Regions from separate parts of the Virgibacillus sp. W0430 genome, predicted to be linked through region 1. Evidence: a T-box and tRNA genes for the amino acid it is inferred to sense, from the RefSeq annotation. Region 1 holds a T-box; the other holds one or more tRNA genes.
What was found. A T-box is a leader RNA that pairs with one kind of tRNA and senses whether it is charged. The one in region 1 lies ahead of alaS (alanine--tRNA ligase), so its partner is inferred to be a tRNA-Ala.

Region 1 (6,934 bases):
CTTACTGAAAGGGAGCGTGCTTGCGTATATTTCTGCTATTTGATCGACCGTTTTTCCCTCTGGTATAGTAATTGTGAAAATAGGCTCTTCGTGCACTTTTCCACTCTGTAGCTTCTCAATAATTTCATCAATCTTCAGCGAAGGAGAAAGTGCATATTCTCCTGCTTGAAAATCACCTTTATTTTTAAATTTTAAATAAAAACGAAATACACGACTATCTTTAATTATTCCATTCGATTCAAGAATGGTTGCTATATTTGATGTTGATGAACCTAAAGGGATCTCTATTTTTACTTCTGAAGTCTCGTCTGGATCTACTGGTGCGAGTGCCGACTTTACATACATGTAACCGGAAACACTTCCAATTACAATTATAAGCAAGAGCGAGAAAATGACGATCGCAACTATCTTTCTGACTATTTTTGCCTCTTCAGAATGTGCTGCTATATTTTCTTTATATTGTTTTTTTATATCGTTCGACACGGATCATCCTCCTTATCTGCTACATTATACTAAAAATAAAGAAGATAATCTATTATAATTTTATGAAGAAAAACTGGCGCCATAATTGGCACCAATTTCGAATTACAACGATATCGTATTTATTCGCTTTCTTCTGTTAACGTATGGAGCATTTCCTCAACCATGTCCCACTCATCATCCGATTCAATTGGATACAAAGATAAATCGTTATCATCATTCTCTTTTTCTTCGTAACGAAACGCATACACTTCAACGTCTTCCTCTTCTTCACTTTGCTCTGCAGGTATTAAAGCAATGTAAGTCTGTTCAGTTTCATCCAATTCAAAACTAAACAATACTTCAAACAAATGCTCTTCCCCGTTTTCATCTGGTATAATGATTCGCTCTTTTTCTTCTAAAGCCATTTCCCCACTCCTTTTATCGTTGTTGGTCAAGAAAGCCTTGTAAAATCATTACGGCTGCCATTTTATCAATTACTTTTTTCCTTTTCATTCGGCTCATGTCAGCCTCTAGCAAAACACGCTCAGCAGCTGCTGTTGACAAACGTTCATCCCATAAATGAACAGGTAGCTTATACGTTTGTTCTATATGTTTTGCGTATAATTCGGAAGCTTTCCCTCGTTCACCAACAGAACCATTCATATGTTTGGGAAGACCTATTACAACTTGCTGTACTTCGTGCTCTGCAATAATTTTCTTCATTTCTGCATCTGCAGAGCACCGATTGTTTTCATCCCATTTTATTGTCGTTATTCCTTGTGCAGTTATACCAAGTGCGTCACTAACAGCTACACCGATTGTTTTTGATCCAACATCCAATCCGAGAATTTTCATTTTATCGATCCTTATGCTGTTCATTTAGATAGAACTTTACGAGTTCTTCAATCACTTCATCTCGTTCGACTTTACGTATTAAATTACGAGCGTCTTTATAGCGTGGTATATACGCTGGGTCTCCCGATAATAAATAACCTACAATCTGATTAATTGGATTATAGCCCTTTTCTTTCAAAGCTTCATGAATCGTGGAGAGGATTTGTTTAATATCTTGATCAAAAGGTTCATCCGAAAAATTAAACTTCATCGTTTTGTCAATCGAACTCATAGTGACACCTCATTCCATGTTTTACCTTCTTTCGTTATTCTACCATGTTTGAAAAGATTATAATATCTTTTTCGCTTATCTTTCTGTTGTTTGTGAAATGTACGTTTCTACATAACTTAAGGCATCTTGAATGTTTTCAACCTTTTTCCCGCCAGCTTGTGCCATATCTGGACGACCACCGCCGCCACCGCCGCAAATTTGTGCTGCTTGCTTGATTAAATTACCAGCATGCAGTCCTTTACCCATTAAATCCTTCGTAACCCCTGCAGCTAATTGAACTTTTTTATTGTTGTCTGCAGCAAGCAATATAACTGCTGAACCTAGCTTTTGTTTTAATTCATCCACCATATTTCTGAGCTGATTCATGTCCTTTACTTGTACATGTTGTGCTAAAAACGGGATTTCATTCACTATATCCGTTTTTTCTACAAGCGTTAAAGCCTCTAATTTAGATAACTTTGTACTGTAGGATTCATTTTCCCTTTGTAGTCCTTTAATATCTTCATACATTTGTTCAATCTGAGCTGGCACATTTTCTGGTTTTGTTTTTAATAAGCGCGCAGAAGTATGAAGTATATCTTCTTTTTTCAATGTTAATTCGTAGGCTTGCTTACTAGTGCTCGCTTCAATTCTTCTAGTACCTGCTCCAATACCACTCTCCATTGTAATTTTAAACAGACCTATTTCCGATGTATTGTGAACATGACAACCGCCACAAAGCTCTATGCTGTATTCACCAATCTGAACTACGCGCACAATATCACCATATTTTTCACCAAATAATGCAGTTGCTCCCATACTTTTTGCTTGCTCCAATTGTTCCTCCACAATCGTGACCGGGATGTGTTGCCAGATCTTTTCATTTACGATTCGTTCAATTTGTAACAGCTCTTCATCTTTTACTTTCTCAAAATGAGTAAAATCAAAGCGTAGTCGATCTGGCGTTACGAGTGAACCAGCTTGAGCTATATGATCACCGAGCACATCTTTTAATGCTTGATGCAGCAAATGTGTCGCTGTATGGTTTTTCACTATTTCTGTTCGAAAAACATAATCGACAGCTGCTTTTACGTGCTCACCAACATTCAATGTTCCTTGCTTTATTTCGATATGGTGTACGTGCTGGCCATTTGGAGCTTTCTTAACATCTTTTACATAAGCAATCGCGTTTTCAGTATATAACCAACCGTTATCGGCGATTTGTCCCCCACTCTCTGCATAGAAAGGCGTTTCACGTAAATATAAATATGCTTCTTCGTCTGTTGAAACTGTACTTACAGGTGCATCATGATTAATCATTGCCTCGATCACTGTTTTAACTTCGGTTTTGTCGTAGCCTACAAATTTACTTTCAACGTTTACACTGCTTAATAAGTCATCCTGAACTTGCATAGAGTCTATAGATTTTCGAGCATCTCTAGCTCTTTCTTGTTGTTTTTTCATTTCAAGCTCAAATCCTGCTACATCGATCGTAAAACCTTGATCTTTCACATATTCTTCCGTTAACTCCTTCGGAAATCCATATGTGTCATATAGACGAAATACATCTACTCCTGAAATAACCGTATTTTGTGCTTTACTCGCTTTTTCCATAATCGTTGTCAAAATGGTTAATCCTTCATTTAATGTTGCAAGAAATCGTTCTTCTTCTACTTTAATAATTATTTCAATATGAGCGCACTGATTTATAACCTCAGGATAATAGTCCTTCATAATCGTTCCTACTGTTGATACTAACTTATACATAAACGGTTTCTCAATACCTATTTGCTTTGCAAAACGAGCAGCTCGTCGGATAAGTCTTCGTAATACATACCCCCGCCCTTCATTTGATGGGAGTGCATGATCGCCAATTGCAAAAGCAACCGTACGAATGTGATCTGCAATTACTTTATAGGCTGTATCTGTTTGCGAATCGCTTCCATATTCCATATTCGCAAATTGCTCAACCTTTTTTATAATAGGCATAAACAAATCGGTTTCAAAATTTGTATTTGTATTTTGGATTATTGATGCCATCCGTTCCAAGCCCATTCCAGTATCAATGTTTTTCTTCGGTAATGGCGTATACGTATCATCTGGGTTATGGTTAAATTGAGAAAAAACTAAGTTCCATATTTCAAGATATCGTTCATTTTCTCCACCAGGATATAGTTCCGCATCAGATGGGTCACTTCCAAACGCTTCTCCACGGTCATAAAAAATTTCTGTATTTGGACCACTTGGCCCTTCTCCTATATCCCAAAAATTTTCTTCTAATCGGATGATTCTGTGTGCCGGTATGTTTATTTCATTCAGCCATATGTTATAAGCCTCATCATCTTCCGGATGAACAGTCACTGATAAGCGGTCTGCATCAAAACCGATCCATTTCTCACTTGTTAAAAACTCCCAAGCCCATTCGATCGCTTCTCTTTTAAAGTAGTCCCCGATCGAAAAGTTTCCTAGCATTTCAAAAAAAGTATGGTGTCGAGCTGTATAGCCTACATTTTCAATATCATTTGTGCGAATTGACTTCTGGGCATTAACAATACGCGGGTTTTCTGGGATGATGGTTCCATCAAAGTATTTTTTCAAGGTCGCGACGCCACTATTAATCCATAGTAAGCTCGGATCATCTTTTGGAACTAACGATGCGCTCGGTTCCACATGATGACCCTTTTCTTTAAAAAAGTCGATAAACATTTGTCTGATTTCAGCTGACGTCAACTGTTTCATTTCCATCTCCTCCATTATTTTAACTGCTGCATTATTTTAAAAATAAAAAAATCCCCTCACTGCGTTCTGCAGGGACGAGATTACCGTGGTACCACCCTCATTATGAACAAACAACAACTGTCCATCACTTGATCATAATAACGGTTTGAAACCGATGGGTATTAACCATACTCCAGTTTAGCTTTCCATGAATCAGATTTTAGGATTTTTCTCAGCCATTGAAAATCCTTCTCTTTAAAATCAACATCATGTACTTGGAACTATCTTCGTTTTAAAACTATATAATTTTAAAGTTAGTATAGAAAACTATTAGGAAAATGTCAATTCAAGAGTCGTAAACCGATCGTATGTCGGAATACTTCTTTACAAATCATATAAATTGGTACGGCTACAATCATACCAATAATTCCACTTAACTTTGCACCTAAAAGCAAGACAAAAATAATTGTCACTGGATGTATTTTTGTAGTTCTTCCAACAATGTAAGGCGATAAAAAGTTACTTTCCACAAGTTGAATGACAAAACTGACTACAATAACAATGATTGCTAATTTCCCCGACACCGACAGAGTAATAAGTACCGCTGGGACTGTTCCGATTATAGGGCCGAAGTACGGAATAATATTTGTTAGTCCTATAATTACAGCAAGAAGTAACGCATATTTTATATTCATAAAATAAAAAACGACCCATGTCGTTACCATAACGAAAACTGCTACAATCATTTGACCTCTAATATAATTACCTAAGCTTTTATCAATTGCATGGATCATTTGCTCAATCGCTGCACGGTGCTTTGCTGGGAGGAACCTTTTTATAGTATCTTTTATTTTCAAATAATCCTTTAGAAAATAAAATACGAGGACAGGAATAACTGTCAGAACAATAATAAAATCAAAAAGCTTTGTCACGCCACCTACTAGCTTTTCCAAAATATTTTCCAGTGCCAATTCCATTCGGTAAATTAACTTATCCATTTTTTCATGTACGGTTTCTGGTAAAAAAGAAGTCGATTCGTACAACTGATAAATCAATGCCTCATACATTCGGATTACGTGAGGGAGTTGTTCATTAAGGTCTCTTACTTGATGTACGATTGCAGGATACCCAAGATATATTGAATATGCTATCCCACCAAAAAAGATAAAATAAATGAATAAAATTGCTAACGGTTTTTGAATATTCCAGTTATGTAACTTTACTACGAGTGGATAGAGCAAGTACGCAATAAAAATAGCGATAATAAAAGGAGCCGACAATTGCCAAAAAAATAAAATCAAATGTTTTAGAAATGGAAAAGTCTTACTAAACAGAAATATAAGCAAGCAAATAAAAGCAACTAAAGCTAAAATATAGAACAGACGGACTTCCTTCTTATGAAACATATTCACTCTCCTTTATTAAAAACCGTTCGATGTTATTTAACAAGGTGGAATGAAATTTCTTTTTTTCTTTTGAAATTCCGTCTGTGTAACCTCAATAGCACATTGTGAAGGCATAGCAAGCTTCCTCTGCAAGTAATGTTCATGATGAACTTAGTTTAACCAGCTTGGCGTTCGCTATTCTCAACTACTACATAAAATCATAAGGACTAATCTCATCTTCCGGATCTGTTTGTCCAGTTGTTGCTTCCTTCATATCTTTTATACGTTCCATTATTCGTTCTTTTAACGATGTATACCTTTTGTTCGTGTCCTTCGTACGAACTCCTCTTAAAAAAGCGTCCTTCATACCGCAAATAATTAACGATTGTTGGCTTCTCGTAACTGCAGTGTATAATAAGTTTTTACGAAGCATTCGATTATAAGCTGGCGTCACTGGTAAAATTACAATAGGAAATTCACTCCCTTGCGCCTTATGAATTGAAATACAGTACGCATGCATTATTTCATTGTAATCTTTTTTTTCATAGACTACTTCTTTTCCATCAAAAGATACAACTACTTGCTCTACATTTTCTTCATTCTCATCCTCTTCAAATATAGCAACAATAGTGCCAATATCACCATTAGACACTCCATCTTCAGGTCGATTTACAAGCTGAATTACTTTATCCCCTACTCTAAAAATAACATCTTTAAATTTCTTTTCTCGTCTTTGTCGAGTTTTTGGGTTTATTAATTGTTGAAGCTGCTTGTTTATCGCAAGTATACCCGCTTCCGTTCGATACATCGGCACTAACACTTGTATATCCCTCGTATTAATCCCTTTATCGAGCGCTTTTTTAAAAATATTGACGATTACATCTACAATTTGAAATTCCTTGCACGTAATAAAGCTGAAATCCTGCTTATTTTGTAACACATCAATCGTACAAGTATCATTGCGAATATGATGCGCAAGCTCAATTATTTTAGAGCCTTCTTGTTGTCGATACACTTCTTCGAGCGTAATGGAGGGCAATACATTTGTTCCTATTAAATCAGCTAACACTTGACCAGGTCCTACAGAAGGCAATTGATCCTCATCGCCTACGAGTAGTATTTGCATATGATTGGGAACGGCCTTAAATAAGGCATGGGCTAACCAAATATCGACCATAGAAAATTCGTCTACGATTAATAACTGGCCAGAAAGCGGTTCATTCTCATTTTTATCAAAGTAATCTTTCCCGTCCCAACCAAGCAG
Region 2 (5,925 bases), on a different contig from region 1:
AACAAGTTCCATATCTGGCTGTTGACGAATAGATGCTTCTGCACCTCTTCCTAAATTCCCGTACCCAACGATACCAACTCTAATCTTATTTGTCATTCCTTATCCCTCCAAATTAAGAATGTCGCTTTCACTTCCACTTATTTTATACTATCGCTTTTTATTTCTATGTGCAATATAGACATCTTTATCATAAACAATAAAAATGATGGAATACTAACTACAGGAGGTGTTGCTATGTCCAAATCCTATCGTTGCCCTAACTGTAAGACAAATCGAACGAGATTTAACATAATTGAGCAAGTAGACCGTTCGGTTAAGCTTGATCCACACTCTGGTGATATTATTACCGAGTTTACTTCAAATAATATGGATCCTTTCCATATGGCTTATAATGGGCCAAAATATCGAATCCAATGCGGCGCTTGCGGATTGATAGAAAACGAACATACTTTTATAAAATACGCTTCATACGATACGTAGTTTTTAGCGAAAGGAGACAATAAAGGTGAGTGGAAAACCAAAAGGACCCAAACAAACGGAAAATCCAGATTTACCCCAAAGCCCAAAGCAACCATATGGTGAGCCGCTTAGCGGATCGCACAAAGTAAAAAACAAAAATCATTCCCGTCAAAAAAAAGACACTTCGCATGATATGTAACAAGAGCAGCAAGGCATTATGCTTTGCTGCTCTTTATGTATCGTCGCTCCGTTTTCTTTCTATATACGTAATTTATTGAATCTTATCCCACTAACCAATCATGTTATACACATTTCAAATACAAATTTTTATGCAACCGGCATAATAAAAGTACTTGAAGAAGGAAGGTGTATAACATGATGCAAATATGCAACGTAACGAAAGTGTATAACAAAAAGAACGTATTAAATAACGTTTCTCTAACGATTCCTGTCGGGAGTTGCTATGGTCTAGCAGGCCCAAATGGTGCTGGAAAGTCTACTTTAATAAAAATTATTGCATCCATTATTAAACAAGACAAAGGAACGGTTACAATCAATGAACAAAAGCCTCAAAGAATGAAGCAAAACATCGGTTATGTTCCCCAAGAAGTTTGTTTGGAGCAACACGTAACAACATTCCAAAACCTCTGTTTTTTCGGACGTTTATACGGACTTAAGGGAAAGCGTTTAATACAACGTGCAAATACAATTCTAACTTACATCGGTTTGAATGAAAGGAAAAATGATAAAGTTTCAACCTTTTCAGGCGGCATGAAACGTCGTTTGAATATTGGATGTGCATTAATGAATGAGCCTACCTTAATTATTATGGATGAGCCAACTGTAGGAATTGACCCTCAATCGAGATTATACATTTTTGATATGATTGCCCGCCTTAAACAGACAGGCGTTACCATTATATATGCCACTCACTATATGGAAGAAATTGAAAGAGTGTGCGATGAGGTTGCTTTTATCGATCAGGGTGAAGTCGTAGAAAATGGAAGCGTCAATGAATTGATACAAAAATACGCGACTCCATCTGTATTCGTCCAAGGGCCAGAAATTAACGAAATGACATTTGAATATTTGGGCGATTTCCAAAGGAAACAAAATGGTTATCTCATAATGACGCGAAATCCAATGCAAACGATGGAAAAACTACTCGGTGAGTGCCGAAAAAAAGCATTGCCATTAGATAGAATTGAACTTGTCCAACCTCGAATAGAAGATGTGTTTTTCAAGCTAACTGGAAACTCACTTCGCACATAGCAAGTTCGTACTATGAATAGTTCGTTAAACACTATTTAATTTAAAGGAGTGCATACAAATGGTTGCCATTTTTAAAATAGAGATGTTAAAAATAACGCAGGATCGTGGCATTTATTTTTGGACGTTTCTTTTACCAATTATTTTTACCGTATTATTTATTTCAATCCTTACATCGGGAGCCGACGAAACAATTCAGGAACAAATGATCCTATCCATTATACCCGGTTATACGGTAATGTTTGTATTTTTTATAATGATTACAATGGTTTCCACATTTATAAAAGATCGCGATCACGGATTCACTGCGAGGCTCGCTAGCACCCCCCTTTCACCGATGCATTACTTATTTGGTAAGTGGATTCCATATATGTGTATCGTTCTAATTCAAATTGCCGTACTATTACTGTTCGGGAAGCTTGTTTATGACATTCCGCTTCATGAGCCACTCTTATTACTGTTGCTCGCTATTTTATTAACGTTTACAGTAACAGGATTCGGATTAGCGCTTGCACTTATTGTGAAAACCGATAATATGGGAATTGCTATTACACAAATAGTTGCACTTGGCGGTGCCATTATCGGCGGGCTATGGATGCCCATTGACATGATGCCAGAAATCATACAAACAATTAGTAAATTCCTGCCCCAATATTGGGCGCATCAAGCATTTTCTACTGCAATGACCGGTTCAATTGAGATAAATGATTTCATGACAGCTGCTTTCATTCTATTTGGCTTTGGTATGGTAGGATTTATTATCGCCATTATTTGTTATCCACAATTTTTGAGACGTGCAAAAAACTAGCGTTAGCTCCGTGGGGGGGATTTGTTTGAAAATTAACATTGATATTGACGACAAGCACGCAGAGACAACGATTACGATTCAGGCAAATGAATGGAGTCAAGAATTGGACGATATTGTTTCTCTTATTAAAAAAAGAAAACCACAACGTCTCTTTGGTATGCTTGAAGACCAAACGGTATTGCTTAACCCTGAGGAAATCGATTTTATCTACGCCGAAAACAGGAAGGTCTTTGCTGTTGTCAATGAAAAACGATTGGAAATTAAAATGAAGCTATATGAAGCAGAAGAAGCACTCATTATTCACGACTTTATGCGTTTTTCAAAATCAGTTATCGGAAATATAAATCAAATTCAACGATTTGAGTTAGCCTTTAATGGGAACCTATGCGTTTTTTTTCACAGTGGCAACAAAGAATACATTACAAGAAAATATGTTGCCGATATTAAAGAAAAACTTGAAATGGGAGGTAGAGGCTAATGTTTACAGCCGTTGAAGTTTTAAAAAGAAGCATGCTCGGTATTGCGTATGGAGCAATATTTACTTTTATCTTTTTAACAGTAGCAATGCTCAATAACTTACAGACGTCTGTTCGTGTTGTTTGGGAATCCATGCTTGCTAGCTTTATACTAGGTATCTTCTTTGGCCTCGCTTCATTTATTTTTGAGCACGAGGATTGGAGTCCGTTAAAGAAAACAGTTATCCATTTCAGCTTGTCCATCACCTGTTATTTTACTATAGCCCTTTTCATCGGGTGGATTCCGTTACATGTTTTAGCTATTGTTAGCACGATTTTTATTTTCATCGTAATTTATACAATCTTTTGGCTCGGTTACACAGTCTACTTCAAAAAGTTAGAAGCACGGTTAAATGATGAACTAAAGAAAGGAAAATAACTTTAGATCTACTTAATATATATGAATAAAAACGTCCTTCAAAGCTTTAACAGATAATGAAGGATGTTTTTATTTAACGGATGATAAATCGCTATCTTTTTTGTTCAAGTACATTAAAAAAGTAAAAACATAAGAAAAACCACGCTATCGAAATAATAATTGCACCGATCACATCTGTAGCAAAATGAGCATCTAGATACACCCTGCTTACAGCAACAACGAGCAACAATGTAATTAGTAAAACACACGCTCCTATTTTAAATGTGCTATTTTTAATAGATACAATCGATAGGTATATTAAAAATAAAAATAGTATTGAAGCTCGCATCGTGTGTCCACTTGGAAAGCTATACGATTGAATTTCGAATGGCATATTAAACACTTCTATGTAACGAGCAGCTTCCCCTGGGCGTTCCCGGCTAATAACCATTTTTAATAAAAAGTTTAAAACAACCCCACCTACCGACAACGTCAAGAAGAAACTAAAATGACGCCAGTTTCGTCTCCATAAAAAAATCATTCCTACGACTATGGTAAAAACTAAGATCACCTCACTTGAGCCGATCAACGAAATGTAATGCATCATCTTCGTAACAAAAGGCGTCGATTTGTAAGTCATCCAGTAAGAAATAGTTTCATCAATTAAAAATCCATTCATGCCAGATGTTAATAATACAACGATAAAAAACAAAAACATAAAGACACTCGATATAAGTAAAAAACGCTTATTTCCCTTCTGCAACCCCAATCTTATCACCTATACTTTCTTGTTGAATAAAACTCACTTTTCAATTCAACACCATTGCTTGATCCTATCCTACTTCTATATAATTTTTCCAAATTATTGCTACATACATTGCAGGAAGCAAGTATAGCAGTAGACTCTATACTAAAAACGAGTCGAATTTATAGAATCTATCCAGACAAACTCTCTCTGTTATAGTTGATAAAATATTAATTTCGACTATAATAATAAGTGTCTTTATTTTTATGGGGCATTAGCTCAGTTGGGAGAGTGCTTGCGTGGCACGCAAGAGGTCACCGGTTCAAGCCCGGTATGCTCCATTATTTAAATATCGGTTCGTATAACTACGGGCGAAATAACCTAAAAGGCTCCGGTCATCATGAAGTGATGACCGGAGCCTTTTTACTAATACTTTCCTATGCATTTACATTAGTGGTTTTACTTTGTTGCATAAAGCGAAAGCAAACTTCATTAAAAAGATAAAACCACATACCGTATAGAATCTATTAATGTCCGAGCGATATTTAATAAAACTTACTGATTCTCATTATTTTTCCATTTGTATGAATATTAATTGCCAATATGATAGAATCATCATTAATATGAACATTTCCACTACAAATAATTTTTCGTCTCAAATCATAAACGATCGACTTATTACATAGTATTGAGTTGCATCGCATTTTACATACATTTTCCTCTTAATTCAAAGAAAGCGGTATCAAAAAGCCCCATCTATTTATATACCGACAATTTCTAAAAAATTCATAGCAATGTCTTTTTAAAAAGGAGGCGTTTTAAATCACGCATATAACACTTCATTACGAGCATGCAATCGATTTTTTAGACAAAAATACACTTACACAATTACATACACCTATTCAGTTAGTACATGAGCAAATACATAACAAAACAGGACGTGGCAGCTCGTTGCTAGGTTGGGTTGATTTACCTGCGACATATAATCGAAATGAATTTGCACAAATCAGGAAGTGCGCTGCAAAAATCCAAGCAAACTCAGACATTTTATTAGTAATTGGTGTAGGCGGTTCTTACTTAGGCGCACGTGCAGCTATCGATATGCTCTCACATACTTTCACACATCTTCTGCCTAAAGAAGAACGACAGGGACCCGAGATTATCTTTGTCGGGCATCATTTAAGCTCTACCTACATGAGTCATTTAATCGACGTTTTAAAAGACAAAGACTTTTCTATTAATGTCATCTCTAAAAGCGGTACGACAATAGAGCCAGCAATTGCTTTTCGTATTTTCAAAGAGCTTATTGAAAAGAAATATGGAAAGGAAGAAGCCGCTAAGCGAATCTATGTTACAACAGACAGGGAAAAAGGCGCATTAAAATCAATCGCCAATCAAGAAGGCTATAAAACTTTTATTATTCCAAATGATATTGGTGGTCGTTACTCCGTCTTAAGTGCTGTCGGATGCTTACCTATCGCAGTATCTGGCATTTGTATTGATACGATAATGCGCGGTGCAGAGCGTGCTATGGTGGAATTGGCAGAGCCGACGTTAGAAAACAATCCAGCATATCAATATGCAGCAATTCGTAATCTATTGTATGAGCATGGAAAGCATATTGAGATTTTGGTCAATTATGAGCCACAAATGCACTTTTTTGGGGAATGGTGGAAGCAGCTGTTCGGGGAAAGTGAAGGGAAAGATGGAAAAGGGATTTTCCCTGCTTCTGTAACTAATACAACCGATCTTCACTCGTTAGGGCAATATA

Region 2: it has a tRNA-Ala gene. The T-box ahead of alaS (alanine--tRNA ligase) is inferred to sense a tRNA for this amino acid. The anticodon was not compared.

The regions. Positions count from the first base shown of each region.
Region 1 is NZ_JBPYCS010000015.1:503-7,436, forward strand. It holds partial or broken gene mltG (endolytic transglycosylase MltG) at 1-483, opposite strand, end outside; gene ACLIBH_RS09170 (DUF1292 domain-containing protein) at 603-887, opposite strand; gene ruvX (Holliday junction resolvase RuvX) at 901-1,317, opposite strand; gene ACLIBH_RS09180 (IreB family regulatory phosphoprotein) at 1,319-1,588, opposite strand; gene alaS (alanine--tRNA ligase) at 1,664-4,306, opposite strand; T-box leader at 4,374-4,582, opposite strand; gene ACLIBH_RS09190 (AI-2E family transporter) at 4,627-5,691, opposite strand; gene recD2 (SF1B family DNA helicase RecD2) at 5,879-6,934, opposite strand, start outside.
Region 2 is NZ_JBPYCS010000001.1:172,481-178,405, reverse strand. It holds gene ACLIBH_RS00870 (diaminopimelate dehydrogenase) at 1-96, opposite strand, end outside; gene ACLIBH_RS00865 (DNA alkylation repair protein) at 235-480, shown strand; gene ACLIBH_RS00860 (small acid-soluble spore protein P) at 506-658, shown strand; gene ACLIBH_RS00855 (ABC transporter ATP-binding protein) at 835-1,731, shown strand; gene ACLIBH_RS00850 (ABC transporter permease) at 1,790-2,536, shown strand; gene ACLIBH_RS00845 (LytTR family DNA-binding domain-containing protein) at 2,562-3,014, shown strand; gene ACLIBH_RS00840 (DUF3021 domain-containing protein) at 3,014-3,430, shown strand; gene ACLIBH_RS00835 (phosphatase PAP2 family protein) at 3,522-4,178, opposite strand; tRNA gene ACLIBH_RS00830 (tRNA-Ala) at 4,423-4,495, shown strand; gene ACLIBH_RS00825 (glucose-6-phosphate isomerase) at 4,977-5,925, shown strand, end outside.